One region of the Pantoea sp. X-Soil-OKNW-556 genome, then DNA from elsewhere that is predicted to be linked to it. Evidence: predicted binding sites of a transcription regulator. Region 1 holds the regulator's gene; each other region holds the start of a gene.
What was found. The regulator PurR, encoded in region 1, represses purine synthesis genes. The targets are predictions, from matches to a motif close to CANGCAAACGTTTGCNTG.
Positions count from the first base shown of each region.

Region 2: a site for PurR is predicted at 3,351-3,368, ahead of AC6I8T_RS01795 (NCS2 family permease). Genes of this name have one in related genera too.
Region 3: a site for PurR is predicted at 1,667-1,684, ahead of serA (phosphoglycerate dehydrogenase). Genes of this name have one in related genera too.
Region 4: a site for PurR is predicted at 3,506-3,523, ahead of AC6I8T_RS01980 (nucleoside-specific channel-forming protein Tsx). Genes of this name have one in related genera too.

Region 1 is NZ_AP035990.1:1,917,200-1,924,758, reverse strand. Features, by position in the region: gene gloA (lactoylglutathione lyase) at 33-440, shown strand; gene rnt (ribonuclease T) at 552-1,220, shown strand; gene AC6I8T_RS08920 (Grx4 family monothiol glutaredoxin) at 1,256-1,588, opposite strand; gene AC6I8T_RS08915 (C40 family peptidase) at 1,952-2,737, shown strand; gene cydH (cytochrome bd-I oxidase subunit CydH) at 2,800-2,889, opposite strand; gene purR (HTH-type transcriptional repressor PurR) at 3,175-4,200, shown strand; gene punR (DNA-binding transcriptional activator PunR) at 4,197-5,108, opposite strand; gene punC (purine nucleoside transporter PunC) at 5,217-6,419, shown strand; gene cfa (cyclopropane fatty acyl phospholipid synthase) at 6,728-7,559, shown strand, end outside.
Region 2 is NZ_AP035990.1:399,158-406,716, reverse strand. Features, by position in the region: gene AC6I8T_RS01805 (LysR family transcriptional regulator) at 1-106, shown strand, start outside; gene AC6I8T_RS01800 (Na+/H+ antiporter) at 122-1,771, opposite strand; gene AC6I8T_RS01795 (NCS2 family permease) at 1,912-3,261, opposite strand; gene AC6I8T_RS01790 (glutathione S-transferase family protein) at 3,615-4,280, opposite strand; gene soxR (redox-sensitive transcriptional activator SoxR) at 4,330-4,806, opposite strand; gene soxS (superoxide response transcriptional regulator SoxS) at 4,890-5,318, shown strand; gene AC6I8T_RS01775 (hypothetical protein) at 5,398-5,916, opposite strand; gene AC6I8T_RS01770 (YjcB family protein) at 6,217-6,498, shown strand; gene AC6I8T_RS01765 (ATP-grasp fold amidoligase family protein) at 6,553-7,503, opposite strand; gene AC6I8T_RS01760 (MATE family efflux transporter) at 7,512-7,559, opposite strand, start outside.
Region 3 is NZ_AP035990.1:3,632,315-3,639,873, reverse strand. Features, by position in the region: gene AC6I8T_RS16980 (LysR family transcriptional regulator ArgP) at 1-665, opposite strand, end outside; gene rpiA (ribose-5-phosphate isomerase RpiA) at 825-1,484, shown strand; gene serA (phosphoglycerate dehydrogenase) at 1,764-3,002, shown strand; gene AC6I8T_RS16965 (5-formyltetrahydrofolate cyclo-ligase) at 3,061-3,651, opposite strand; RNA gene ssrS (6S RNA) at 3,728-3,911, opposite strand; gene zapA (cell division protein ZapA) at 3,951-4,280, opposite strand; gene AC6I8T_RS16950 (YecA/YgfB family protein) at 4,451-5,032, shown strand; gene pepP (Xaa-Pro aminopeptidase) at 5,084-6,406, shown strand; gene ubiH (2-octaprenyl-6-methoxyphenyl hydroxylase) at 6,403-7,559, shown strand, end outside.
Region 4 is NZ_AP035990.1:448,329-455,887, forward strand. Features, by position in the region: gene AC6I8T_RS01965 (amidohydrolase) at 1-768, opposite strand, end outside; gene AC6I8T_RS01970 (LysR family transcriptional regulator) at 885-1,787, shown strand; gene yjdN (VOC family metalloprotein YjdN) at 1,866-2,291, shown strand; gene AC6I8T_RS01980 (nucleoside-specific channel-forming protein Tsx) at 2,401-3,267, opposite strand; gene AC6I8T_RS01985 (sensor histidine kinase) at 3,691-5,046, opposite strand; gene AC6I8T_RS01990 (response regulator) at 5,043-5,702, opposite strand; gene AC6I8T_RS01995 (helix-turn-helix domain-containing protein) at 5,866-6,234, shown strand; gene AC6I8T_RS02000 (LysR family transcriptional regulator) at 6,341-7,237, shown strand; gene AC6I8T_RS02005 (MFS transporter) at 7,349-7,559, shown strand, end outside.

The DNA of each region.
Region 1 (7,559 bases):
CTTAGCTTTTGTGCTTTTTAAAAGAGGATGTTATGCGTTTACTTCACACCATGTTACGCGTTGGCGATCTGGAACGTTCAATCGAGTTTTATACCCAAGTGCTGGGTATGCGTCTGCTGCGCAAGAGCGAGAACACGGAATACAAATACACGCTGGCATTTGTCGGTTACACCGAAGAGAGCGAAGGTGCGGTGATTGAACTGACCTACAACTGGGGCGTGGATAGCTATGACCTTGGTAACGCCTACGGTCATATTGCGCTGGGCGTTGATGATGTTGCTGCCACCTGTGACCAAATCCGTCATGCCGGTGGCAAAGTGACGCGTGAAGCCGGTCCGGTTAAAGGCGGCACCACGGTTATTGCGTTTGTTGAAGATCCCGATGGTTATAAAATCGAGCTGATCGAAAACAAACATGCCGGACACGGCATCGGCAACTAACCTGTTGCAAGGTCAGCCTGTACTTTTACCGGCTGACCCACCTCTCCTGCTGCACCCTCCCGCAATTTTTGCCATAATGCGCGCTGCCCCATTTATTGCTATGAGATCCTGATGTCTGAATCGAACGCCTTAAACGCTCTCCATCAACGCTTTCGCGGCTTTTATCCCGTGGTGATCGACGTCGAAACTGCCGGTTTTAATGCCAAAACCGATGCCCTGTTAGAAATTGCCGCCACTACTCTGAAGATGGATGATGACGGCTGGCTGCATTGTGATGAGACGCTTCATTTCAACGTTGAACCTTTTGAAGGCGCGATTCTTAACCCGGAAGCACTGGCATTTACCGGGATTGATCCCAGCAACCCGTTGCGTGGCGCAGTGAGCGAGTATGATGCGCTGCATGCCATTTTTAAGATGGTGCGCAAAGGGATGAAAGACAGCCATTGTAATCGTGCGATTATCGTGGCGCACAATGCCACCTTTGATCACAACTTCCTGATGGCGGCTGCGGAACGCGTGAGTCTGAAGCGTAATCCATTCCATCCGTTTGCCACTTTCGACACTGCGGCATTAAGTGGATTGGTATTGGGTCAGACGGTGCTGGCAAAAGCCTGTAAAGCGGCAGGGATGGATTTTGATAGCACCCAGGCGCATTCCGCCCTGTACGATACCGAACAAACCGCCATCCTGTTTTGCGAGTTAGTGAACCGTTGGAAACGTCTGGGGGGCTGGCCACTGGCGTTCAGTGACGAACTGTCGGAAGAAGACTCCGCCGAGTGACCAAAAGAAAGGCCGACGACTGTCGGCCTTAACGCTTATTCTGCTTCTTTATACTTCTCAGCAGTTTCTTTAATCAGCGGCTGAAGTTCACCACGCTGGAACATCTCGACGATGATGTCGCAACCACCGACCAGCTCGCCATCAACCCACAACTGTGGGAAGGTCGGCCAGTTGGCATATTTTGGCAACTCGGCACGAATATCCGGGTTTTGCAGGATATCAACATACGCGAAGCGCTCACCACAGGCAGACAGAGCCTGTACCGCTTGTGCAGAGAAACCGCAGCTTGGCAGTTTCGGCGAACCTTTCATGTACAGCAGGATCGGGTTTTCTGCGATCTGGCGCTGGATTTTCTCAACAGTACTCATTTTTGCCTTCCTTAATTCCTCACTTCGTGTTTGTTTATTGTAGCGATTTCACCCCCGCACTAAAACGGGATTTTGCGGTTCAGGCACATCAATCGCCATGTTTGTTAAGTTCCGGTGCCATAAATAACATTTTCATATCATGATTAAGCATGAACCGATTAATAATTAGCAATATATCTGCTGGGTTAACCAGCTGAAATCGCTCATTTTTGCCCCATATCAACTCTGCTAACACATTAATAGAAAAATGCCTTACCTTTTAGAAAAAAACTGGATTAGAATCATCTCGGTGCTGATCGTTGATCAGATTTTTCTAACATAGCTGCGGGCTGTTTCTTCAGACTGCTTAACCTGTACCGGACTATGCGTTTACTCATTACGCTTTTTATGCTGGCTTTCGCCCAACTGTTTTTTAATGTGGCTTCTGCGTCACCGCATGCGCCCATCAATGCCAGTTTGCATAACGCTGAGAAAAAAAGTGCGCGCGAAGATGAGCGTCGCAAGCGACGTCCGGTAAAAACCAGCACCAAAAAATCCCGTCTTGCTACCAGTGTTCAGAAGCTAAAGCTGAAAAAACAGCCGAAAATGGAAACGGCGCTGCATAAAACCCGCAGCAAGAAAGCCCTGCTGAAATCACCGTCAAAAAAATATGGTCACCAACGTCTGGCGAAGAGAAGCGCGAAGCAGGACGATGACCGCGATTTGACCACCATCAAGATGAGCAATTCTCACCGTCAGCGCTATCAGAAAGCACGCGAAACCGCGATGAACAAGCTGATGGGGCAGATTGGTAAACCATACCAATGGGGTGGCACTTCACCGCATACCGGTTTCGATTGCAGCGGTCTGGTGTGGTACGCCTACAAAGACCTGGTCAAATATAAATTCCCGCGCACCGCCAACGAAATGTATCACCTGCGGGATGCGGCACCGATTAAGCGCGATATGCTGGAGAAAGGGGATTTGGTGTTCTTCCGCATCAATAATCGCGGCACTGCCGATCATGTCGGTGTTTATCTTGGTAATGGCAAATTTATCCAGTCGCCTCGTACCGGTAAAGATATTCAAATCAGTGCATTGGGTGAGGATTACTGGCTGAAACACTACGTCGGGGCACGCCGTATGATGACCCCCAAAACTATCCGCTAAAAAACGCCCGATACCCGATAAAACAACAAGCCGGACCCTGATTTTCAGGTCCGGCTTTTTTATTAATGAAGGATCGCGGTGAAGCTGAACACGATAATCATTAGTAGCGCGCCCACAGTGGTAAACAGCGCCAGTTTCAGGTCTGTACTCATCACAACTCCTTAGTCACAATAAATGAAGGGTTATCGTAATTTTCTCACAGCCTCCGGCAAAAATCTCGTCTTATCCGCGCCAGCTTGCTAGAATCGCCGCCTTTCGTTGCGCAACAGATTTTGCGCACGCTGTGTTTGCGGCAAGTTAAAGCGTTATTGACCAGGTGTTAATGTCTTTTTCTTCGCCATTCGCCCCGAAAATCGGGGCGCAAAACCATTAGCAGACGCAAACGTTTAACAATATACTTATCAGTTAGTTGCGATAAGCCCGGGAGTACCATTTTCATGGCAACAATTAAAGATGTGGCGAAACGCGCCGGTGTCTCCACCACCACGGTTTCGCATGTCATCAACAAAACGCGTTTTGTCGCGGAAGAGACGCGTAACGCCGTATGGGAAGCGATCAAAGAGCTGCATTACTCGCCCAGCGCCGTGGCGCGCAGCCTGAAAGTCAACCACACCAAAACGCTGGGGCTGCTGGCCACCTCCAGTGAAGCCCCCTATTTTGCCGAGATTATCGAGGCGGTGGAAAATCACTGTTTCGATCGCGGCTACACGCTGATCCTGGGCAATGCGCATAACGACCTGCAAAAACAGCGCGCATATCTGTCGATGATGGCGCAGAAGCGTGTCGATGGCCTGTTGGTGATGTGTTCAGAATACCCTGACGACCTGCTGACCATGCTGGAAGAGAACCGTAATATCCCGATGGTGGTGATGGACTGGGGCGCATCGCGTGGCGATTTTACCGATACGGTGCAGGACAATGCGTTTCAGGGCGGCTATCTCGCCGGGCGTTACCTGATTGAACGCGGTCATCGTGACATTGGTGCCATCCCCGGACAAATGGAGCGCAACACCGGCGGTGGCCGCCATGCCGGTTTCATGCAGGCGCTAAATGAGGCAGGCATCACCGTGCGGCCCGAGTGGATTGTGCAGGGCGATTTTGAACCGGAATCCGGTTATCAGGCGATGCAGCAGATCCTCAATCAGAAGCAACGCCCGACTGCTGTGTTCTGCGGTGGCGATATCATGGCGATGGGCGCGATCTGTGCTGCGGATGAAATGGGTCTGCGGGTCCCGCAGGATATCTCAGTGATCGGCTATGACAACGTGCGCAACGCACGTTATTTCACGCCGGCGCTGACCACCGTTCATCAACCCAAAGCTCAGTTAGGTGAAAAAGCGTTGGAAATGCTGCTGGATCGTATCACCAGCAAACGTGAAGAACCGCAAACCATTGAAGTTCAGCCAACGCTAATTGAACGCCGTTCAGTCGCTGACGGCCCGTTCCGCGACTACCGCCGCTAGGTTTCCGTTTCGCTCAACCATTCATAGTTGAGCGTTTCGGCATCGCCGAGATAACTCAGCAACCAACCCAGAGCTGGCGAGTTCCGTTGTTCCGACCAACTGACGCAGCATGGGCTATCCGGGAACGGCGTGGGTAACGGTAACTCGGTTAATGCTCCGCTATCCAGTAATGGCCGGGCTAAATGGCCCGGCACCATCCCCACGCAAAGTCCCGCCAGCAGGCAGTCGACGCCGGTTTCCCATTCCGGCACCACCAGCCGGCGTTGATTATCCAACGTCCAGGTCATGCGCCGCGGCAACGCCCGCGAAGTGTCTTCCAGCACCAGAGAAGGCCAGGCCCGCAACGTCTCGTCATCCAACAAGGTACTTTTTGCCAACGGATGATCGGGGCTGACCACGCAGCGCCAGTTCAACGCGCCCATATCCTGAAAGGCAAAACGCCCACCGACCGGGATCGCCTGAGTGGCCCCAATCGCTACATCGACCCGCCCATCGGCCAGTGCATCCCAGACACCATTAAACACTTCATAACTGATAATCAGCTCCATGTCGGGAAAGTGGCGGTAGAAATCCTTCACCAGTTGTCGGGTGCGATGAGGTTTAACGATGCAATCCACCGCGATACTCAGCTGACCACGCCAGCCATTTGCCAACTGCTGGCACTGCCGCCGCGTCGCCAGCATTTTTTTGATAACACTACGCCCTTCCCGGACAAAATGCTCCCCGGCTGCCGTCAGCACCACTTCCCGATGCTGACGTTCGAACAACGGCACCGCCAGCCAGGTTTCGAGCTGCCGTACCGTGTAGCTGATGGCAGAAGGCACCCGATGTAACTCTTGTGCTGCCGCACTAAAACTACCGCTGCGGGCCACCGCATCTACCACTTCAAGCGCATATTCAGACCACATATTTTTGCCTGCAAATTTTTTGATAGCACCGCGCAAATATTAGCGTTTCACAAAACCTGGCGCACGCTTTTACACTCCTCCGCGTTTTCCTGTCTAAAGAGAATTACCATGTTGTCATCAAAAGGATTTCTGCCTTATCTTGCTTTACTCAGCATGCTGGGCTTTCTTGCTACGGATATGTACCTGCCGGCATTCGGTGCCATGCAGCAGGATTTTGCTACCGCCCCCGGTACCATCAGCGCCAGTCTGAGTCTGTTCCTTGGTGGTTTTGCCTGTGCGCAGGTCTTCTGGGGACCGCTGTCAGATCGCTTCGGACGTAAACCGGTTCTGCTGGCGGGATTAGCGATTTTTGCCCTGGGTTGTCTGGGCATGCTGTGGGTGAGCGACGTCCGTTTGATGCTGGCGCTGCGCTTTGTGCAGGCGCTGGGTGTTTGCGCTGCCGCTGTTAGCTGGCAGGCGCTGGTGGTGGATCGTTATCCGCAAAACCAGGCCAACAAAGTTTTTGCAACCATTATGCCGCTGGTCGCCTTGTCTCCGGCGCTCGCCCCGTTACTCGGTGCCTGGCTGATGGGCCATTTTCACTGGCGTAGTATCTTTCTGCTGCTGACACTGATAACCCTGGTGTTGCTTATTGGCACCCTGCGTCTGGCGAATCCCGTACGAGCCGACACCATGCGAGCGCCGCAGCCTGGCTGGCTGACGCTGCTGGTATCGCGTACTTATAGCGGCAACGTATTGATCTACTCTGCCTGTTCCGCCAGCTTTTTTGCCTGGTTGACCGGCTCGCCCTTTATCCTCGCCGATGCCGGTTTATCACCGGCAGATATTGGCCTGAGTTATGTGCCGCAAACTATCGCCTTCCTGATCGGTGGATTTGGCTGCCGCGCGCTGCTGAATCGTTTTCAGGGGAAACAACTGCTGCCGTGGTTACTGGTGATCTACAGCCTGAGCATTCTTAGCCTGTTTGCGGTTGCGCAGCTTTCCGCCCCCGCGCTGTGGGCATTGCTGTTGCCGTTCTGTGGTATGGCGCTGGCAAATGGGGCTATCTATCCGATTGTGGTCGCCAGTGCCCTGCTGCCCTTCCCCCAGGCAACAGGCAAAGCTGCTTCATTGCAAAATTTGCTACAACTCGGATTATGTTTTGTCGCCAGCCTGGTCGTTTCCGCTGGATTACAACAAGCGCTGCATAGCACCAGCCTCGTGATGCTCGCTACCGTTGCACTCGCCTGGGCCGGTTTCGGTTGGCAACGTACGGCAAACGCACAAAGTGATGTTGCTCACAACTCCTTAGCCTGCGAAGATAATCACTGACGCAACAACTTTAGTTAGCATCCTAACGATAAGTCGTTGAATATTGACCCACGTAAGCATATACTGCGTGGGTCAGCAATTCTGTAACAAATCAATAACATAAATGTATTACTATTAAGCGACTCTGTCGCTGGGATGGCGTCTGCACGATATTCTCCCCTGTGTTGTGCCAGACATTTCTATTCAGATTCATACCTCTGTAAAACGTCGGATATCTGGCGCACGGATTTTCCGTGAGTTCTCTCACAAGCCTGGAGAAATTGACTATTCTTTTCTCAGGTTGAAATCGGAAAGGTGATGGAGAAGCTATGAGTTCATCGTGTATAGAAGAAGTGAGCCTTGAAGAAAACCACTGGTTTCGTATCGCCCATGAATTACTGGAACGGGCTGATATTGCCATTAATGGCACTCGCCCCTGGGATATTCAGGTTAAGCATCCGGATTTTTTTAAACGGGTCCTGCAAGAAGGTTCATTGGGCTTAGGTGAAAGCTATATGGACGGTTGGTGGGACTGTGAAAATCTCGACATGTTTTTCCACCGCGTACTGAAGCACCACCTGGATCAACAATTACCGCATCATTTTAAAGACACGTTGCGTATCGCAGCCGCGCGTCTGACCAATTTACAATCGAAAAAACGCGCCTGGATTGTCGGTAAAGAGCATTACGATCTTGGAAACGACCTGTTTTCTCTGATGCTTGATCCCTTTATGCAGTACTCCTGTGGTTACTGGAAAGAGGCCGAGACGCTGGAACAGGCGCAACAAGACAAACTCGATATGATTTGCCGCAAGCTGCAACTGAAACCCGGCATGACATTGCTTGATATTGGTTGTGGTTGGGGTGGACTGGCAGAGTTTGCCGCACGCAATTATGGCGTGAAAGTGCATGGTGTCACCATTTCGGCAGAGCAACAGAAGATGGCACAGGAGCGTTGTGCCGGTCTGGACGTCACCATTCTGTTGCAGGATTATCGCGACCTGAATCTGCAAGTTGACCGTATCGTTTCAGTCGGCATGTTCGAACATGTCGGTCCCAAAAATTACGCGACCTATTTTGAGGTGGCGGATCGTAATTTGAAGCCGGACGGTATTTTTCTGCTGCATACCATTGGGGCAATTAAAACCGATATGAATGTTG
Region 2 (7,559 bases), 1.5 Mb from region 1:
GGGATTGATCTGGCGGGAAGGCAGTTATTTGTCACGTAGCGCTCAGGCGTGGATTGCCTGCTGTCGTGAGCACTGGCCGGATAATGCGCCGCGAATCTCAGTCTGATTCGCGGCGCAGCGGTTACTCTTCTTTCTCGATCAGCAAGGCTTCCAGCAGGTCGAGATCGCGCAACAATTTCTGCATGGTTTCGTTGGAGATTTGCTGGGTGGCGCGCAGGTGATACACCTCGGCGCGCTCGGCGCGGATCGCCGTCAGACGGAAGCGGCGTTCAAGGTTCTCCGCAAACAGCGCCTGCTCCAGCTCCTCTTTCCCGACCACGCGACGGCGCAGATTGCCAATCACCCGCAGGCTGACCTCTTTCAACAGCTCCGGATCGATGTTTTCTTCGGTGTCTTTTTCCAGCCGGGCTTCCATCTTTTGCAGGCTTTCGATCGCCACGCTGGCCATCGCGGCACGCGCGCTTTGAATTTCGCGTCGATGGCCTGCTTTATCGGTGCTCTCCATGCCGCGCAGCAGGATGGGTAACAGCACCACACCAACCAGCAGCGAAAACAGGATCACGCCGGTAGAGAGGAATACCAACTCGTAGCGCGCCGGGAACGGGTCACCGTTGCTGAGGAACAGAGGAATTGACAGCACACCGGCAAGGGTAATCGCCCCGCGCACCCCGGCAAACGAGGCAATCAGCAGTTCGCGCAGGGAGTAGCTGGCAAATTCCAGCGGCTTTTTCTTGAGGAAACGCAGGCTGGCGCGTTTCATCATCCACAGCCAGCCAAAACGCACCACCATCAGCGCGGCATACACCAACACGATGTCGGTGAACAGCATCCACAGCTCGACATTGGGATCGGCGTTGGCCTGTGCCACCGAGGTTTCAATAATGTCCGGCAGTTGCAGGCCGAGCATCAGGAACACCATGCCGTTGAAGACAAATTCCAGCATCTGCCACACGCTGTTGGCGCGTAAACGCATCGCCAGCGGAGCCTGGCGGATGATACCGGAACGGGTGATGGTCATACCGGCCGCCACTGCCGCGAGGATCCCGGAGACACCAAGGTGTTCCGCAATCAGATAGGAGGCAAACGGCAGCAGCAGCAATAACACCGTCTGCGTTGCCGGATCGTCACCGCTCCAGCGACTCAGCAGACGCAGCGAGCGGCCATACAGCCAGCAAACCGCGACCCCGGCCACCAGGCCGCCAACCGCCACTTTGAGGAACTCGACGCTGGCACCGCCCCAGGTGAAGACCATAGTGCCCATCGCCACGGCGACAGCAAACTTGAGAGACACCAGGCCGGATGCGTCGTTCATCAGGGCTTCGCCCTGCACAATCGACATGATTTTTTTCGGGATGCGCCCTTCCCCAACGATACCGGAGAGCGCCACCGCATCGGTCGGTGACAGCACCGCCGCCAGCGCAAAGGCCGGAATCAGCGGGATACCCGGCACCAGCCAGTAAATCAGATAGCCGATACCCACCACGGTGATCAGCACCAGCACCAGCGCCAGTCCGATGATCTCACGACCGTGATGCAGAAATTCGTTAATCGGTGTTTTCCAGCCGTCGGCGAACAGCAAGGGCGGAATAAACAGCACCAGAAACAGTTCGGGATCAAAATCGACATGCAGACCAAAGGTCGGCCAAGCGAGCATTGCACCGGCCGCGATCTGCACCAGCGGCAGCGGGATTTGAAACGGCAAGATACGTGCCGCAACACCAGAGAGTGACACAACCAGTGTCATGATGAGAATGGTAAAGAAGATTTCCATGCTTTCCTTAGGCGAATCATTTTCGTTAAAGCGATGTTTGTTGCGCAGGAAAGTGTAAAACAAAACGCCGCACGACGGGAAAACCCGACGTGCGGCAGTACAAGGAAAGCGAATAATTCGGATTTCAGGAAAATTTCAGGTCAGATGGCCCAGCCACCGGCGTAGAAAGCCACCAATGCCACAGCAATCACCACCGTACCGATATTCAGCTTGCGCCACTCACCGGCAAACAGGCGACCAATCACCAATGCCGCGAAGCCGAGCATAATGCCGGTGACGATGTTGCAGGTCAGCACGATAAACACCGCCGTCAGCAGGCCGGACATGGCATCAACGAAATCATTGAAATCGATTTTCGCCACGTTGCCGAGCATAAGCAGACCGACATACATCAGCGCCGGAGCAGTAGCATACGCCGGCACCAGATACGCCAGCGGCGACATAAACAGAATCACCATGAACAACAGACCCACTACCACCGCCGTCAGACCGGTTTTACCGCCCGCCGCCGTACCGGCCGCCGATTCGATATAGACCGCCGCCGGGGAAGCGCCCAGCAGACCGGCAAACAGGCTGCTGACAGAGTCGGTGGTCAGGGCGCGGCCACCATTGATGATCTGGCCGTCTTTATCCAGCAGATTAGCCTGGCCGGCCACCGCCCGGATGGTGCCGGTAGCATCAAACACCGCCGTCATCACCAGCGCCAGCACCGTCGGCAGCACCGCGGGTTTGAGCGCGCCCATGATATCGAGGCTGAACACCAGCGACTGACCGCTGGCATCTTTCAGGCTCGGCATGGCAAACAGCCCCTGATATTTCACTGCCGGATCAAAAATCAGTCCGACAATCGAGATCGCCACAATGGTCAGCAAAATGCCGCCAGGGACACGGCGCTTCTCCAGCCCGAAGATCGCCGCCAGACCCACCAGCGCCATAATCACCGGGAAGGAGGCGAAGTGGCCCAGTTCAACCGGCAAACCCGCCGCCGGGTTTTTCACCACCAGGCCAACGCTGTCAGCCGCGATCAGCAACAGAAACAGGCCAATACCGATGCCGGTACCATGCGCTACGCCCATTGGCAGGTTGCGCAGAATCCATGCTCGGATGCCGGTCACCGAGATCAGGGTGAACAGCAGCCCCATCAGGAACACCGCACCAAGCGCCACCGGCACGCTGATGTGCTGACCTAGCACCAGGCTAAAGGCGGTAAACGCCGTCAGCGAGATAGCGCAGCCAATCGCCATCGGCAGGTTGGCCCACAACCCCATGATGATCGAACCGAAACTCGCCACCAGGCAGGTAGCGACGAATACCGCGGTCGGTGAGAAGCCCGCTTTGCCGAGCATACCCGGTACCACAATGACGGAGTAGACCATCGCCAGGAAGGTGGTTAAGCCCGCCAGCACTTCCTGACGCACGCTACTGCCGCGTGCTGAAATATTGAACCAGCCGTCCAGTTTTCCACTGGCCGGGCGAGATTCGCCAGACATAATTAATCCTCTGAATTTTTGCTGTTGTGAGTGGCCGCACGACTGACGTTTGCCTGCCATCCTGGTGCACGTTTCTCCAACGGAGAAACAACGCAAACGTTTACGTAGTCGCGTATTTCTGGTCGTAAAAGGGGGAACTCAGAAAAAAGGCAAACGATTATCCGGTGATTGGCCTGAGATTTTCAACTGCTAATCTGCATCGATACAGGATAATCCTCATTGCATAACAGAAATGCAACGTAGTTTCGCTGCCCCGGCGTGCGCGAGTTTCAGTGGAACAGACTGGAAATTATAGGAATTTTTATGCGCATTTTTGTTGCGCAACCAAATGATAGCCGGGTTGCGCAACATGATTATTGGCTGAAATTGATCGGGCCACCCTGCTCAATCGCCCGCTGCCAGGCGGCGCGTTGTTCCAGCCCTTCCAGCCAGTGCTGACTGGCAGGCATATCACGCAGGCCGGTACGCGCACGCATCGCCAGCAGCGGAAAACTCATCTGAATATCGGCGATGCTAAAACGATTACCGGCGAAGTAAGGGTGCTGACTCAGGTGCTGTTCAATCACATCCCCATGTAATCTCAACTGCTTGTTCAGCCAGGCTTTCTGGATCCCGGCGCTCAGAGCCTTACCGGCCGGGCGCAACAGCCAGGGCACCGGTTTTTTACCCAACTGCCCGAACACCAGTTTCATCACCAGCAGGGGCATCAACGACCCCTCGGCGTAATGCAGCCAGTAACGCGCCGCAATTTGCGCATCTTCATCGGACAGCTTTAATCGATATTCGGCGTCATATTTGTCGGCCAGATACTCCAGGATTGCGCCAGATTCCGCGATCACGCGATTGCCATCGGTGATCACCGGAGATTTCCCCAACGGATGGACTTTCTTCAACGACTCGGGCGCCAGCAGGGTGCCTTCACGTTGGTAACGTTTGATCTGATAAGGCACTGACAGCTCTTCCAGCAGCCACAGCACCCGATGTGAACGAGAATTTTCAAGATGGTGAACAGTGATCATCATGGCTTCCTGACCAATGGTTGGACCAGCAAGTATAGATGATGTCGCCTCAGCGTTTCTGCTCGTCCTGTTGCGGATCGAGCAAAACCGCCCCTGAACCTTGCTCGCCCAAACGGTCGCCAGGGTTACGCAATGGACAGTCACGCATTGACAGGCAACCACAGCCGATACAGCCATCAAGATCGTTACGCAGCCGCGTCAGGGTTTCGATGCGTTTATCCAGTTCCTCACGCCAGTGCTGCGTCAGCGCATCCCATTCCTGGGTCGACATGCGCTTGTTAGCCGGCACATGCATCAGACTGTCGCTGACCGTGGCGAGGGGAATACCAATGCGCTGCGCAATTTTAATGATCGCCACGCGGCGTAGCACATCACGGCTGTAACGCCGTTGGTTGCCGTTATTACGCGTACTGGAGATCAATCCTTTGGTTTCGTAAAAGTGCAAAGCCGACACCGCCACACCGCTGCGCTTCGCCACTTCACCCGGCGTCAGCACCGGTTTCGGGTAGTTGCGTTCTTTTTTCATTTCGCTCTTTACCTCAAGTTAACTTGAGGAATTATACTCGCTCCCCATTGAAACTTCGAATCTCTACTCAGAAGGATGTGGTTATGATGCAAGAGGAAATCATTCATTCACTGACTCACTGGATCGATCAGAATCTGGATAAAACTCTGTCGATTGATGAAGTAGCGGCGAAATCAGGTTATTCCAAATGGCACCTGCAACGTATGTTCCGTACCGTGACGAAACAAACGCTGGGCGGTTATATTCGCGAACGCCGCTTAACGCTGGCCGCTGAGGCTCTGCGTCAGACACAACGTCCGGTATTTGATATCGCTATGCAGTACGGCTACGACTCACAGCAAACCTTTTCCCGCGTGTTTCGCCGTCAGTTCTCGCAAACGCCCACCGCGTATCGCCATACCATGCGTCGCCAGGCGATGATTCAGCGCCCACGTCTGGTGAGCTTTGATTGCAACGAGAATATGGCCAGCTTTACCCAGCGTACTACCGGCGAGTGCTGCCCGGTTCGCTAACCTTGCCTGCGCGCCCCGCGCGGGCGCTCCCTGCCCTGTCTATTCGTGCGCGATAAATCGCGCCGCTACAAATCCGTGGCTACGCCATAAATTTCCGCATGCTGCCGATACGTGCGCGATAAATCCGTGGCAACGCCATAAATTTCCGCACGCTGCCGATACGTGCGCGATAAGTCCGTGGCAACGCCATAAATTTCCTTACGCTGCCGATACGTGCGCGATAAATCCGTGGCAACGCCATAAATTTCCGCATGCTGCCGATACGTGCGCGATAAATCCGTGGCAACGCCATAAATTTCCGCACGCTGTCGATACGTGCGCGATAAGTCCGTGGCAACGCCATAAATTTCCGCACGCTGTCGATACGTGCGCGATAAGTCCGTGGCAACGCCATAAATTTCCTTACGCTGCGGATACGTGCGCGATAAGTCCGTGGCAACGCCATAAATTTCCTTACGCTGCCGATACGTGCGCGATAAATCCGTGGCAACGCCATAAATTTCCGCACGCTGTCGATACGAGCGCGATAAGTCCGTGGCAACGCCATAAATTTCCTTACGCTGCCGATACGTGCGCGATAAGTCCGTGGCAACGCCATAAATTTCCTTACGCTGCCGATACGTGCGCGATAAATCCGTGGCTACGCCATAAATTTCCGCATGCTGTCGTTGCGGCGCGATTTATCGCGCGAATCCTCTAGCTGCATCGATAAATTTTTTTCTACCATACCAGGTATAAATTTTGTTCAAACTTTCAAATCGGATGATATAATGTGACCCAAGTCACAGTTTAATGCGTAGTTCGACGGCCTGAAGGGCCTCCCTGACCTTCCTTCTCTGCCGCCAGTGATGTCCGATGAATGTCAGGGATGTTACTGATTCATAGAGGTTCGTTGCAGATGGCTACTTTAACCACCAGTCTTATCGTTATGCGCTGGGAATTGCTGAGCGCAGTAATGATGTTTTTCGCCAGCACCCTGAAAATTCGTTTTCGTCAGAACAGCCACCATGTGATGGCGCTGATGTGCGGCGGAATCGGCCTGGGTATGTCCTGCTGGTTTGTCACTGGCCTGATGGGGATCACCCTCAGTATGGAGAATCTGCATAACTTTATGGAAATCTCCAAAAATGCCTTTGTTGAGGTGATGAGCCAGACGCCTGCTGACTGGCCAATGCCTTAATCGCTACCCATAAAAAACCCCGCGTTGCGGGGTTTTTTATTTTGCTGTGTGATTTCAAATTTTCTTCAATACGGCCGGGATGTTGACATCCTCCACCGTTCCGTCGGGTGTCTGTGCACCAAGACGGTCCTGAATCCACATATCACCCATCATCTGATTAAGTCCACGATCCAGCCCGGTGACCATCCCCGCGCCAGGCGTAAAGGTCAGCTCACCAAAGAAAACCTGCTGCTCGTGGATATACCAGTCAACGCGCACATAATCGAAATCACTTGCCAGCTTCTTGCTCAAGACTAACGCGTGCTGTAACGCGGCCATTTGCGGCGAGATATCCAGGCCGGTATCGCGAATCTTGTGATACGCCTCGTCTAAATTGTTAACGTAAAAGTTCATGGATAACAACGGCCTACATCGGTTGTAAATCACCTGAAGCACATATTCAAAGTTGCCATCACGTTTATTAAACATATGGAACTTGTAATCAATGGGCGCGTTTTTCCCATCACCAATGTATTTTTCTACCAGAATGCGCGGTTTGATATAGCGGTAGTGGATCTCGCGCGCTTCATCCGCATAGTCTTTTTTCAACCAGGTTTGGCATTTACTGATGATCTGCTGTTTCTTCAGCGCATCTGGCTCTTCCAACAGGATTTCGACCATATTCGAACCGTGGTTCGGTTTGATGACCGTATTTTTCCAGCTCGACAGGGTATGCAGTGAATGAGGATCGCTGGTTTCATACACCAGCGGGATCAGATATTCGCTGCCCACCTTCTCAGCAACGTAATCACGCACCGAGTATTTATCCGACAGGCGACCATAGTTCTGGTAATCGCCATAGACAAACTTGCGATACAGCACCTTCTCATTAAACACTTTGGGCTGACGCAAATTGGGTAACCGACGAAACCTACGGAAGTAGTACAGACGGTCCTGGTAAGCCCAGGGCATTTTTTTGATGAAATACCGCACACTTCGTCTGAGTTCATCTTTCAACTTGAGCATATCTAACCTCATTTGTAGGTTTTGTAGTTGAGCGAGGAAACTTGAATCTTAAAAAT
Region 3 (7,559 bases), 1.7 Mb from region 1:
TTAACGATATGGCAGGGTACGCTACCCGGCGACAGATCGAAATTCTGTTGCAGAAACGCCTGATGCATATCATCGAGATGATCAAAGGCAATGGCCGGGGCTTTCAGCAGCGCCGAACGTGTCACGCCATTTGGGAAGTAGCGATTGGCAAACTCGGGTGAAGCTACAAACAGATAATCTAACGCACCCAGTTGATCAACCAGACAGCTCGGTAAGGGTTGTGGCTGAATACTCACCGCACCCACTACTTCACCACGACGCAAGCGCTCCTGAGTACGGGTTTCGTCTTCGACCTGAATGTTGAGGCGCACCGGGGAATCGGCCAGCACATCTTTCAATGCGGGCAGCAGCCAGGTTGCCAGACTGTCGGCGTTGACCGCCAGTGACAACAACAGCGGCGTGGTGCCACCGTTTTCATCACCCAGCCACTCCTCTTCCAGCAGCTCCACCTGATGCAACAACGCCAGCAGCTTCTGCCCCTGTTCCGTCGGGCGCGGCGGTACGGTACGCACCAGCAGCGGCTGACCGAATAAATTTTCCAGCTGTTTAATACGCTGCGACACCGCAGACTGCGTAATACAAAGTTTTTGCGCGGCGCGCTCAAAGCCGCGTTCACGAATCACAGCATCCAGCGCCTGAAGCGTTCGATAATCCGGGCGTTTCATTGTTGTTCTCTCTCGTTCAGGATGGAGGGTACTATGCCACAAAAAATCAAAAGATGGTTTTTGTGCACTGAGTTACAAAGCCTTTAACAGCCGCGCTTTTTTACGCCGCCTTGTTTTATACTACGCGCACCTCGTTGTCGCACAGGTTTTAAACATACCATGACCCAGGATGAACTGAAAAAAGCGGTAGGTTGGGCAGCACTGCAATATGTGCAGCCGGGCACCATTGTTGGCGTTGGCACCGGTTCGACCGCTGCTCATTTTATTGATGCGTTAGGTTCGATTAAGCATCAAATTGAGGGCGCAGTTTCCAGCTCGGAAGCCTCAACGCAGAAACTGAAATCCCTCGGCATTCATGTGTTTGATCTCAATGAAGTGGATTCGCTCTCGGTATATGTCGACGGTGCTGATGAGATCAATCCGCAGATGCAGATGATTAAAGGCGGCGGCGCGGCGCTGACGCGTGAGAAAATTGTCTCCGCCGTGGCTGAGAAATTTATCTGTATTGCCGATGCCTCGAAAGAAGTGGATGTACTGGGCCACTTTCCGCTGCCGGTTGAAGTGATCCCGATGGCGCGTTCCTATGTGGCGCGTGAACTGGTGAAATTGGGCGGCCTGCCAGAATATCGTCAGAACGTGGTGACCGATAACGGCAACATTATTCTCGACGTGCATAATCTACGCATCCTCGATCCGATCGCGCTGGAAAAAGCCATCAATGCGCTGCCTGGTGTGGTGACAGTAGGGCTTTTTGCAGCTCGCGGCGCTGATGTTGCGCTGATCGGCACTGCTGATGGCGTAAAAACCATTACCAAATGATCTGTCCGGCGCTGTTGCAGCGCCGCTTATTTCCATACGCAAAACATCTTTTCTTCGTATGCTGAAATTCGGTGACTTATGTCACAAAACAGTCATCAACAGCAGGTTCATTCTTCGCTCTGTACGCATATCCCGATTTTGTACGGCATTGTGCTGCCGTAGCGCTGACGCGTGCTGAGGTCGAGGCAATCGATTGTCTTGCTGCAAACGAATTTTTTGATATTTTGACAGAAGGCTGGCTTATGGCAGCCCTCGTTGAATTCTGAATAGGGTCGGGAAATGGCAGAGTTATCACTGGAAAAAGACAAGATTAAGTTCCTGCTGGTGGAAGGTGTCCATCAGAGTGCGCTGGATAACCTGCGCGCAGCAGGTTACACCAACATCGAATTCCACAAAGGTGCACTGGATGCGGAGACGCTGAAGTCCTCCGTTCGTGACGCACACTTCATTGGTATCCGTTCCCGTACCCAACTGACCGAAGAGATTTTCGCTGCGGCTGAAAAACTGGTTGCGGTTGGCTGCTTCTGTATCGGCACCAACCAGGTTGACCTGAATGCAGCAGCAAAACGTGGCGTGCCGGTGTTTAACGCCCCGTTCTCCAACACCCGTTCGGTTGCCGAACTGGTGATTGGTGAAATGCTGCTGATGCTGCGTGGCATCCCGGAAGCGAACGCCAAAGCGCACCGCGGTATCTGGAATAAAATTGCAGCGGGTTCCTATGAAGCTCGTGGCAAGAAGCTGGGTATCATCGGCTATGGCCACATCGGTATGCAGCTCGGTGTGCTGGCGGAAAGCCTTGGCATGCATGTGTTTTTCTACGATATCGAGAACAAACTGCCGCTGGGCAACGCCACACAGGTGCGTCACCTGTCTGACCTGCTCAACATGAGTGATGTGGTCAGCCTGCACGTACCGGAAACCCCATCAACGCAGAATATGATCAGTGCCGCTGAACTGGCGCTGATGAAGCCAGGTGCGCTGCTGATTAACGCCGCACGCGGTACGGTGATTGATATTCCGGCGCTGTGCGATGCCTTGTCCAACAAACATCTGGCGGGTGCGGCGATTGACGTGTTCCCGGTGGAGCCGGCGACCAACAGCGATCCGTTCAATTCACCGCTGTGTGAATTCGATAATGTGATTCTGACGCCACATATCGGTGGTTCGACGCAGGAAGCGCAGGAAAACATCGGTCTGGAAGTCTCTGGCAAGTTGGCGAAGTATTCTGACAACGGTTCAACCCTGTCTGCCGTTAACTTCCCGGAAGTGTCGTTGCCGATGCATGCCGCCAGCGCCAGTCGCCTGTTGCACATCCACGAAAACCGTCCGGGTGTCCTGACCGCCATCAACCAGATTTTTGCCGAGCAGGGCATCAACATTGCCGCCCAGTATCTGCAAACCTCGCCGCTGATGGGCTACGTGGTGATCGATATCGATGCACAGCAGGATGTGGCGGATAAAGCGCTGCAACTGATGAAGGCGATTCCGGGCACCATTCGCGCGCGCTTGCTGTACTGATTTAACATCGCGCTGCTACAGCTATCGTAGCGGCGCGATTTATCGCGCAATAACCCGGTTACCACTGCCACAATTTCGACGGTGTAATCACCACCGGCAACGGCACATCCCAGGTCGCTACTGGCAGCGTTTCAACATGCTGACAGTCATGCGCAATCCCCACCGGTAGAAAACCATGCTGCTGCCAGTTTTGTAGCGTGCGATCGTAAAAACCGCCTCCCATACCCAATCGCTGCCCGCTTTGGTCGAACGCGACTAATGGCACCATCACCACGTCCAGCTGATCAAGGGTGACCATTTGGGTGATATCCAGCGGCGGTTCCGGGATGCTTAATTTATTCGGGCTGAGTGGCGTGTCGGGTGTGTAGCGCAGGAACAGTAAATTTCCGGGGGCGAAAGGGTGCAGCACCGGCAGGAAAACCTGTTTTTTCTGTTGCCAGAGCTTGGCGATGAGTGGGCGAGTATTCAACTCCCCATCAACGGACAAGAACAACGCAATACGTTCGGCATTGCTGATGGGCGCAAAATTTATCGCATGCTCTGCCAGCAAATCGGCGGCTTGTTCCTGCTGTTCAGCCGTGAGGTTGCGGCGCAGATGACGCACATGTTGACGAATGTCTTGTCGGTCACGAAATGAGGGTTCAGACATGATATCCCCGGCAAAGTCGGCTGTTGCCAGCCACTATATCATGCGTACCGGGGGATAACAGAAGTGGAACTAAGAGGAGATCTCCGAGATGCCGCCGCAGGCTGTAACCCTTGAACCCTTGGTTCAAGGTGAATGTGTCGTCGCAACTATCAGGCTTCTCGGACGGACCGAGCATGCTCACAAGTTACGGAGCGCCACATTCTGTGGTAATGAAATATCGGCTCAGGGGACTGGCCCGCATGCAAACATCTCAGAGAAAATTTACTTCACCGTTACTGTATCACGATAACCATGAAGTGTTATTCAAACTTTGTGCCCTGGCGATCAGTTATGCGACCTTGCTCAACTAATGCTTGTTCAATGGTCTGTTGCAGCATACGAATACGTTGTTCCATATTGGCTGCGTAGTCGCGCGTCTTACCTTTCTCTTGTGCCAATTCGTGGCAGATGTTTAACGCGGCGATGAACACCAGTTGCTCTGTATTTGTGACTCTAGTGCGAACTTTTAAATCTTGCAACCGTTGATTGAGGTCCTCAGCTGCCGCATTCAGCGCATCTTGCTGTTCAGGCGGACAATTCACTCTCAACGAACGACCAAAAATCTGAATATCTACCGGTTGTGCAGACATGCCACCTTCCTGACTGATTACTTCGCCCGCATCTCCCTTAGCAGTCAATGGCTTGGGAGGAGCGCAACTATATAGACCTGGGTGAGAAGTTACAACCCCTTTTCTGGAAACCCTGAGGCACCTGGTGGTAGCATAACACGAACTTATTCTGCCAACGACGACCAAAGCTTATGTCTTTACAGAACGCAACGCCCACTTACAACGCGCTGGCAGCGGCGCTTTCCCAGCAGGGCGTGGGAATGACACCCGCCGAAATGCACGGCCTGATTTGCGGCATCCTGTGCGGCGGTAACCAGGATAACAGTTGGAAGACGCTGGTGCACGACCTCACCAACGAAGGCATGGCCTTTTCACAAAGCCTGTCGCAGCCGTTGCAGGCGCTCCATGAAAGCCTGACCAACACTCTGGATGAAGAGGGTTTCCTGTTTCAACTGATGTTGCCTGACGACGATGACATCACGGTATTTGACCGTGCCGATGCGCTGGCGGGATGGGTCAACCATTTCCTGCTGGGACTGGGTGTGACTCAGCCGAAACTGGACAAGGTCACCGGCGAAACCGGAGAAGCGATTGATGACCTGCGCACCATCGCTCAACTGGGCTACGACGAAGATGAAGATCAGGAAGAGCTTGAGCAATCACTCGAAGAGGTGATTGAGTATGTGCGCGTTGCCGCGCTGCTGTGTCACGACACCTTCACCCAGCCGCGACCGCCGACAGCACCTGAAGTACAGAAGCCCACGCTACACTAAGCGCGTCATTCCGGGTACTGCCGTGCCCGCTTTTCAACAGGGAGTGCAAACATGATTACACTGGAAACTTTCCAGCAACGTCGTCAGGCGCTGATTGCCCGTATGGCGCCCGGTAGTGCCGCATTGATTTTTGCTGCGCCGGAAGTGACGCGCAGTAACGACAGCGAGTATCCCTTCCGTCAGAACAGCGATTTCTGGTATTTCACCGGTTTTAACGAGCCGCAGGCGTTGCTGGTGTTGATTAAAAGCGACGAGACGCACAACCACAGCGTGTTGTTCAACCGCGTGCGTGATCTGACCGCCGAAATCTGGTTTGGCCGTCGTCTGGGCCAGGATGCGGCACCGGCGAAACTCGGCGTGGACCGGGCATTGCCGTGGGACGATATTGGCGAACAACTGCATCAACTGTTAAACGGTCTGGATGTGGTGTATCACGCCCAGGGGTTGTATGCCGAAGCCGACAAACTGGTGTTCAGTGCGCTGGAAAAACTGCGTCGTGGCTTCCGTCAGAACCTGAGCGCGCCAGATACCCTCACCGACTGGCGTCCGTGGGTGCATGATATGCGCCTGTTCAAAGGACCCGAAGAGATCGCCATCCTGCGTCGTGCCGGGGAAATCAGCGCGCTGGCCCATACCCGCGCCATGCAGGTCTGTCGTCCGGGGATGTTTGAATATCAGCTTGAAGGTGAAATCCAGCATGAGTTCAATCGTCACGGCGCACGTTTTCCCTCCTACAACACCATTGTCGGAGCGGGTGAAAACGGCTGCATCCTGCACTACACCGAAAATGAGTGCGAGATGCGCGATGGTGATTTGGTACTGATTGACGCAGGTTGCGAATTCCAGGGCTACGCGGGCGATATCACGCGAACCTTCCCGGTTAACGGCAAGTTCACCGCCCCTCAGCGTGCCATTTACGACATCGTGCTGGCGTCACTGTACAAAGCGCTGGAACTCTTCCGTCCGGGCGTGAGCATCCATGACGTGAACGAAGAAGTGGTGCGTATCATGGTCACCGGCCTGGTGGAACTGGGGGTGATGGAAGGCGAAGTGGATGCCCTGCTGGCCGAGCAGGCCCATCGTGAATTTTTTATGCACGGTTTGAGCCATTGGCTGGGGCTGGATGTACATGATGTCGGTCACTACGGCACACCAAGCCGCGACCGCATCCTCGAACCCGGCATGGTTCTGACCATTGAGCCTGGTCTGTATATCGCACCAGACGCCAGGGTGCCTCCGCAATATCGCGGAATCGGTATTCGTATCGAAGATGACATCGTCATCACCGAAGACGGCAACGAGAATCTGACCGACAGCGTAGTGAAGGATGCTGATGCGATTGAAGCCTTAATGGCGGCGGCACGACAGGCATGAGCATTCTGATTGCAGGCGGCGGCATGACCGGTGCCACTCTGGCACTGGCGTTATCCCATCTCACTCAGGGAAAACTGCCGGTAACGCTGATAGAGCGCAGTGAGCCGGACAGCCGTGCGCATCCGGGGTATGACGGCCGTGCCATCGCGCTGGCAGCCGGCACTTGCCAGCAACTGGCGGAGATCGATCTGTGGCGTTCATTGCAGGATTGCGGCACGCCAATCACCCAGGTGCACGTTTCTGACCGTGGCCACACTGGGTTTGTCTCGATGCAGGCGGCGGATTATCAGCTCCCGGCGTTGGGGCAGGTGGTGGAGTTGTTCGATGTTGGACAACGGCTGTTCCAGCGTCTGAAACAGGCGCCGGGTGTAACGTTACGTTGCCCGGCGCAGGTCACAGCGGTGTCACGCAGCGCTGATAACGTGCAGGTCACGCTCGATAGCGGCGAGCAACTGGACGGTGCTTTGTTGGTGGCGGCTGACGGTTCGCGTTCACCGCTGGCTGCCTCCTGCGGCATTAACTGGCAGCGTGAGGATTATCAGCAATTGGCGGTGATTGCCAATGTCACCACGCAGTTGCCACATCAGGGGCGCGCCTTTGAGCGTTTTACCGAACATGGCCCACTGGCGCTGTTACCGATGTCGGGCAATCGCATGTCACTGGTATGGTGTCATCCGCTGGATGACCGAGAAGCCCTGATGCAGTGGGATGACGCGACTTTCCTGCGTGAGTTGCAACAGGCCTTTGGCTGGCGTCTCGGGCGCTTCACCCATACCGGTCAGCGCGAAATCTACCCGCTGGCGTTGCAAACGGCTGAACGCCAGGTGGCGCATCGTCTGGCGCTGGTTGGCAATGCGGCGCAAACGCTGCATCCCATTGCCGGGCAGGGCTTTAACCTCGGCCTGCGTGATGTGATGTCGCTGGCGGAAAATCTCGCCAGCGCCTGGCGCCAGCGTCAGGACCCTGGCAGTTATGCGGTGCTGCATCATTTTGCCGCACGACGCCAACCGGACCGTGCCGCCACCATTGGCGTCACCGATGGTCTGGTGCGGTTGTTCGCCAACCGTTATGCTCCGCTAGTGGCAGGACGAAATTTTGGGCTGGTGGCGATGGACCACCTGCCGTGGCTGCGAAACCCCCTTGCCGCGCGTAC
Region 4 (7,559 bases), 1.5 Mb from region 1:
AGCGGCCAGCAGGGCGTTGCGTCCCTCTTCCGGGCGACCACCCGCATGGGCTCCCACCCCGGTGAATTGCACATCGAGTTTGGTGGTGGCGAGGAAGCTGTCGCTGCCGCAAACGATTTCGCCGGCAGGCACGCCGGTGCCGAGATGGATGGCGGTAAACAGATCCACATCATCCACTACACCCGCTGCCACCATGGCTTTCGCGCCGCGTACGCCCTCTTCGGCGGGCTGGAAAATCAGTTTGATGGTGCCGCTCAGTTGGTCTTTCATCGCCATCAACACGTTGGCGAGGCCAAGGCCGATGGTGGTATGGCCGTCATGACCGCAGGCGTGCATCATGCCTGCATTGCAGGAGGCAAAGCCTTCGCGCTGCGGCAGGTGATCGGCGGCGGTGCTTTCATTGAGGTCGAGCGCGTCCATATCGACGCGGAAGCCCATCACCGGGCCAGGGCGACCGGTTGCCAGGGTGGCAACTATGCCACAGAAGCCGCCGGAGAAATGGCGGAGCCACTGCGGTAGCGCCCCCTGCTCCAGGGCGCGCGCTTCCTGTGCCGCCAGTACTGCGGCTGAAGGCAACCCCATACGCGCATCGGCATCCACCACTTCACGGCCCAGTTGCAGTTGATAACCAAGACGATGCAGCTCCTCGGCAACCAGGGTGGCGGTACGAAATTCCAGCCAGCCCGACTCAGCAAACTGATGCAGGTCGCGTCGCCAGCTTTGCATTTGTGGTACCAGGGCGCTGACGCGGTCGGAAAGGGTTTTCATCGGCATATCCTTTATGTTGGTTTTTTATGCATTGTCCCGAATCTACACAATGGTATTGGCGCGCATAAGATGCGAATATCTTGTGCCTGATAAACAACGGTTATCACCGAGTAACTATGCCTGCTAACTTAAAATTGCATCAGCTCCGCGCCTTTGTTGATGTGGCCCGCCAGGGCAGCATCCGCGCTGCCAGCCGTCTGTCAGGCGTATCGCAGCCTGCGCTGACTAAGTCGATCCAGGAACTGGAATTGGTACTCGGCGCGCGTTTATTTGAACGACGCCATCAGGGCGTTACCCTGACCGATATTGGTGATAACTTTTTTCGGCATGCCAGCCTGGTACTGGAAGAACTGCGCGTCGCGCAGGAAGATATTCAGCAGCGACTGGGGCTGGCGGGCGGCAGGGTGAATATTGGCGTCGGCGGCAGCATCGCGCGTACCGTGATGCCGCAGGTGATCAATCATTTTCACCGCGAATATCCGCTGGTAAAGGTGCGTATCGTCGAAGGCCAACTGGTGGCGATGGTACATGAGCTGCGCCAGGGGGAGCTGGATTTCACCATCAACACTTACGACCAAAGCCATCTCGATCAGGAACTGACCTACGAACGACTGATGGAGCGAGATTATCAGGTGGTGGTGCGTAAAGGTCATCCGATGGCTCATGCACGCTCGCTGGCGGAGTTGCAGCATTGTGACTGGACCATGCCGACGCCGCAGGGCAGCTATTATCGGCTGCTGCACGATATGTTTGGCGAGCGCGGCATGGCACCAAAAATCGTCGTCACTTGCGAAACCTTTATGGCCTGCACCAGCCTGGTGGCAAAGACCGATTTCGTCAGCATTATCTCGCGAGATGTGATTGAAGACCCAACCCACGGCGGCCAGCTGGTGGCGCTGGAGCTGGATGATCCGTTACCCAAGGCAAACTTTTATCTGATTCAGCGTAAGGACACGGCGTTGACGCCGATGAGCGCCTATATGGCGCAGCTGTTCCGGCGCTATTGTCAACAAAGGTAAGAGTGCGGCCCGGCTCGCGTCCTGTTTGGCTGGCAGCCACTACACTTGGCATCGGGCGTTCACTCTGGAGAACCGACCATGCAAATTACCCCTTATTTGTTTTATGACGGCCGCTGCGAAGAGGCCATCGCATTCTACCTTGAGGCGACTGACGGCGAGTTGCTGTTTAAAATGACCTTTGGCGATATGCCGGAGACGGAATCCACAGAAGGTTGTCCTTCCGGGATGACCTTTCCGCCGGAACATATCATGCACGCGCACCTGCGCATCGGGCAGGGCGAAATTATGTTGAGTGATGGGAATCGTGAGGCGCATTACAACGGCTTTGCAGTGAGTCTCTCCACGCCAGATGAAGTGCAGGGCAAGCGTTGGTTTGATGCGTTGTCTGCCGGCGGGCAGGTGACAAAAAGCTGGGAGCCGACGTTCTGGGCGAATGGTTTTGGCATGTTCACCGATAAGTTCGGTGTGCCGTGGATGGTGAATGCTTACAAACCAAGAATTTAGTCACCGATGTTACCCCGTAGCGGCGCGATTTATCGCGCAATTCGGCGCTGTGCCGGAAAACATTGCGCGATAAATCGTGCCGCTACGGATGAAGGTGGCGTTAGCTAAGTTAGAAGTTATAACCCACAACCAGGTAGTAACCCCAGCCGGTTGATTTCACTTCAAACGGACCATTGCCGAAGTTCAGCTCCTGGCCATCAGCCCACTGTCCACCGTTGTGGAAATAACGCGCCACGGTAGAAACATGCCAGTGGTCGTAGTTCAGCGACAGAATGTGGCTGGATGCAATCGAGTTGCTGGTACGTGATGGACCGGTTTCGTCACGCAGATCGGAACCCCAGTCGAAGTTGGTGAAGCCGATATAGCTCAGCTTACCGCCCCACAGGTCGGTAATCGGCACAAAGTATTTCACCTTGAAGCGATAGCCATCCCAGCTGTTTTCGTTGGCGGCACCGTAGTTCTGCCACTGGTATTTCGCGTACACGTTCAGCGACAGGCCCACATCGGAATGGGTGTCGATATCGGTGCCCAGACCCATATACCAGGTGTTCTGGCGCTGCGACGCGTTGCGGCCCATGTCGTAGATGTAGTTGTTGGCGAAGTACCACTCTTTAAACGGACCAAACGCCAGGCTGGTACCGGTCAGCTTATCGATGGAGAAACGCGGCTCAATTTCCATGAACAGCGGCGAACCGTGGTCGAAAATACCGTTAGCGTTGCTGTTGCCCACACCGAAGAAGTTGGTCAGGTCGGCGTAGCCGTAGAAATCAAACCAGTCCTTTTTGGCAAAGGCTTCGTATTCCAGATACACGTCGTTATTAAACTGTGGTCCGAAACGGGTGTGATAACTGCCCACCACGTTGACGCTCTGATGCCACCAGTCGGAAAGGTATTGCGGGTTGCTGTCTGCTGCTTGGGTCGCGCCGGTCCAGCTGCTGGCCAGTAAGGCCCCTGCTATCAATGCTTTATATTTCATTATCGTTAACCACATGCTCGTGATCGTCGCAAAAATGCGCGATCGGTGTCAGTCGATCCCAGGGGTGGGCGGTGAATTGTTTTAAGCCGGTCTGAGCTGCCGGTTTTTAAAGCTCGCGTAGGGTGCCTGTATCAGTCCGATAGAAAATAGATTTTGATCACGTTTGTCAAAAAGTGTTGCAATTCCATTCACCAAAAATGAGAGTTATGTCACATAAATGTCATGGATCGAACGGAACCCCGCAACCGTTTACGTTGTCGCGACGCGTTGCAAAATGCTTATGGGGGAATCGGATGTAGCGGAGCGATTTATCGCGCATCTTTTTGCGTGGAGGGGCACAGCACAAAAAAACAGCGCGATAAATCGCGCCGCTACGGATGAGGAGCAGGAATAAACAGCGCCGTTACGGATGAGAGACAGCTATTAAGGGAGGGTAACTCGCACCTGCAAACCGCAAATCTGACCCTGCGGATTGAGGCAGTTCGACAGTGCCACCTGCATACGGTGTTTTTGCGCCACGCTGCGAACAATCGACAGCCCAAGGCCGCTACCCTGGGCCTGCACATCAGGCGAGCGAGTGAAGCGGTCAAACGCGCGTTCGATAAAGCCTTCCGGCATACCCGGCCCGTTATCAACAATATCCACCACGGTGTGATTGCCGACGCGATGCAGCAGCACATCCACCAGGCTGCCTTCGGGGGTGTGCAGCATGGCATTACCGATCAGGTTGTCAAACAGGCTGCGTAAATCGGAACGACTGGCCTGGATGCGGTAGTGGGCAGTGCCGTTAAAACCGATATCAATCCCGCGCTTATCGGCCACCACCATCAGCTGCTCGATACTCTCCTTCAGCAGGTCTTCCAGCTCAATATTTTCTACCGTGGCGACCACCGACTGATCTTCCTGGCGCGAGATGTTCAGCAGCTGTGTCACCAGATGGCGGGTACGGGTCACGCCCGCTTCCAGTTGATCAAACTGACGGCTGGCCTCGCCCGGTTGAATATGCTGGCGTAGGTTCTCCAGCTGCAACGTCACGGCGGTGACCGGCGTGCGCAGTTCGTGGGCGGCATCTTCGAGGAACTGGCGCTGTGACGACCAGGCAGCACGCAGTTTATCCAGCAGCGAGTTATAGGCGGCAACCAGCGGCAGGATTTCGTCCGGTAAGCCATCCGGGGGGACGCTGTCGGGATGCAACATCTCCTGGGCGGCAATCTGGCGCGAGGCCACGCGTAAGTCGCGCGTAATGGCGCGCACCACCAGCCAGATCACCAGCAGCGAGAGCGGCATCATTAAAATCAACGGAATAATGGCTGACAGTGCGCGCTTCACCATCACGCTTTTCATATAGCCGATGTTGTAGAGCACCTGAATGGCAGCGATTTCACTGCCGGGTTCGCCGGGGCGATTGAAGACACGCCAGTCGCAGTCTTCACAATCTCCGATCTTAACGTCACTCCAGCCTTTTTTATTTTGCAATGGCGCATTCAACTCCGGCCAGGAACTGGCGCGCAGCTGCTGATTGTCATCCCACAATTGCACCACATAGGCGCTTTTGAGTTTATCGGCGTTGAGCATCAGCGGCATCAGGGCAGGAATGCGTTTGCTGCTGGCCCAGGCATCGGCGATTTTTGCCAGCTGATCGTCCTTCATAGTGCCGATCATGTCGCCGTAGCAGCTGTAAAAATAGGAGGTGACACCACCGATCATCGCCAGATGCATCAGCAACAGGGTAGTCAGCAATTTATTACGCAGGGAACGCATAAACGTGAAGGGTTTCATATTGCAGGGACTCGCCACCCCAGGCCGCGCACGTTGCGAATCACTTCGTTATCCAGCTTGCGGCGCATGCCATGAATTAAGACATCAACCGCATTGCTGGTGACTTCTTCGCCCCAGCCGTAGATGCGGTTTTCCAGTTGTTCGCGTGAAAGAATGGCGCCCGGACGCTCCAGCAGCGCATAAAGCAGGGCGTATTCACGCGCGGTAAGTTGCTCACGCTGCCCTTTATACAGCACTTCACGCGTCATCATATCGAGCTGCACGTCGCCGCTGCCTAACAGGGAATCCGCCGCACCGTGACGACGTCGGGTAATCGCTCGCATTCGCGCCAGGACCTCTTGTAAATCAAAGGGTTTTAGCAGGTAATCATCGGCACCGCTGTCGAGTCCCTGAACACGCTGGGCCACGGTATCACGCGCGGTCAGCACCAGCACCGGCGTCATATCGCCACGGGTACGGGCGCGGCGTAGGACATGGATGCCATCTTCCCGCGGTAAGCCCAGGTCGAGTAACACGCAGCTGTAGCCGCCTTCAGTCCAGGCATTGGTGGCAAACACGCCATCCCGTACCCAGTCCACCGACCAGCCAGCGGCCTCCAGCGCCTGCTGCAAGTTCGCGCCAATCATTTCATCATCTTCAACCAGCAGCACACGCATGATGCCCTCCCAAATGTATGAACAAAGTGTAGCGCTGGAAAATTAGCGCAGAATTACACCCGTTTTCCCCTTGCTAATTCTGCGCTAATTTTCCGCTAATTAAGGGATAAATTTAACGCGCTAAAGTGGCTTCACTGGACATCACGTCGTATCAGGAGGAGCCATGAATCAGAGTCAATTTATCCGCAGTTTGCTGGACTGGATAGAAGACAACTTAGGACACGATTTGCATCTGGATGAAGTCGCACGCCGTTCCGGGTATTCCCGCTGGCATCTGCAACGTCTGTTTCGTCAGCACACCGGATTTTCACTGGCTGAGTACATTCGCCAGCGTCGGTTGACCGAATCGGCGTTGACGTTACTGAACAGTGATGAGGCGATCCTGCAAGTGGCGATGAGCTACGGCTTCGACACGCAGCAGGCTTACACCCGCACCTTTAAAAACTACTTCCGCGTCACACCGGGTCAGCTGCGTCGTCAGCGCCGTGTCGAACCGGATCGTCTGTTATTTCCGCTGGCGGTGGCCAGTTGAGTCGCCAACCTGATTTCCCGTTGCCATGTGGGCGCGGGAAATCAGGTGCTATTCCGCACTAATCCTTTTAAGCTGCTGTTCTCCCTTACTCTGCCGGTTATGGACAATGGACAACAGCGACAATCTCACCGCCATGATGCTGTTTGCGCGCGTGGTTGAACGGCAAAGTTTTAGCGAAGCAGCCCGCACCCTCGGCGTATCAAAATCCTATGTCAGCCGTGAAATTGCCCGGCTGGAAGTACGCCTCGGCATCAAATTATTGCAGCGCACCACGCGTAAAGTGGCATTGACGGAACTTGGCCAGGCCTATTATCCCTTTTGCATCCGCCTGATGGATGAGATGCATCGCGCTGATGCCTTTGTCCAACAGGTGCATCAACTGCCGACCGGCAACGTGCGTTTGCAGGCACCGGTGACCTTTGGCTGCCAGTGCGTGGTGCCGACGTTAAACCGCTTTATTCGTCGCCATATCCATATCAATGTTGATCTTGAACTGACCGATCGTGTCAGTGAAGACCTTTCGAACCTCGCGGATGTGGCGATCGTCATTCGCGCGCGCGCACCAGAAACCCCTGATTATCGCGAATTGAGCACCATTGACTGGGGCTTGTACGCCGCGCCTGATTATCTGGCCGCGCATCCGGTTATCGATCATCCCGAAAAGCTCACGCGCCACGATTTGTTGCTGTTCCACGGCCCAGCCCACACCGCTGCGCTACCGTTTCGCCGTGATAAGCAGCGGCTGGCGTTGGATGTTCGTAGTCGCTTCCGTGCCAATAACAGCATGGCATTGCTGAATGCGGCGCTGGCAGGCACCGGTATTGCCTATCTACCGGCTTATATGACGCGTGAAGCGTTGGCGCAGGGGGATATCGTGCAGGTGCTGCCGGAGTGGCAAATGGATCGCCTGCACAGTTATCTGCTGCTGAAAACGCAGCCAGAACCCTCCTCGCCAGTGACGTTATTGTGCGATGCGCTGATCACCGCATTGGGTGAGAACTGATTGTTGCATTTTGGCAACAATAGCGCGCTGCGTGGCAAATATCCCGGTCGCTCTGTTATCGACACGATACCGCTGTTAGCCTGAATGTCAGCTTAAAACAGGGATATCATCATGCAGCAACCTCCAACGGCGTTAGCGCCTGAACAGCAACACTGGCGGCGAAATTTGTTCGTCTGCGTACTCGGTTCCTTCAGCACCATCGTGGCGATGACGCTTCTGCTGCCGTTTTTGCCGTTGTATGTACAGCAACTCGGGGTGCAGGAACCGGCAGCGATTGCACGCTGGTCGGGGGCGGCCTATGGCGCTACCTTCCTCAGCGCTG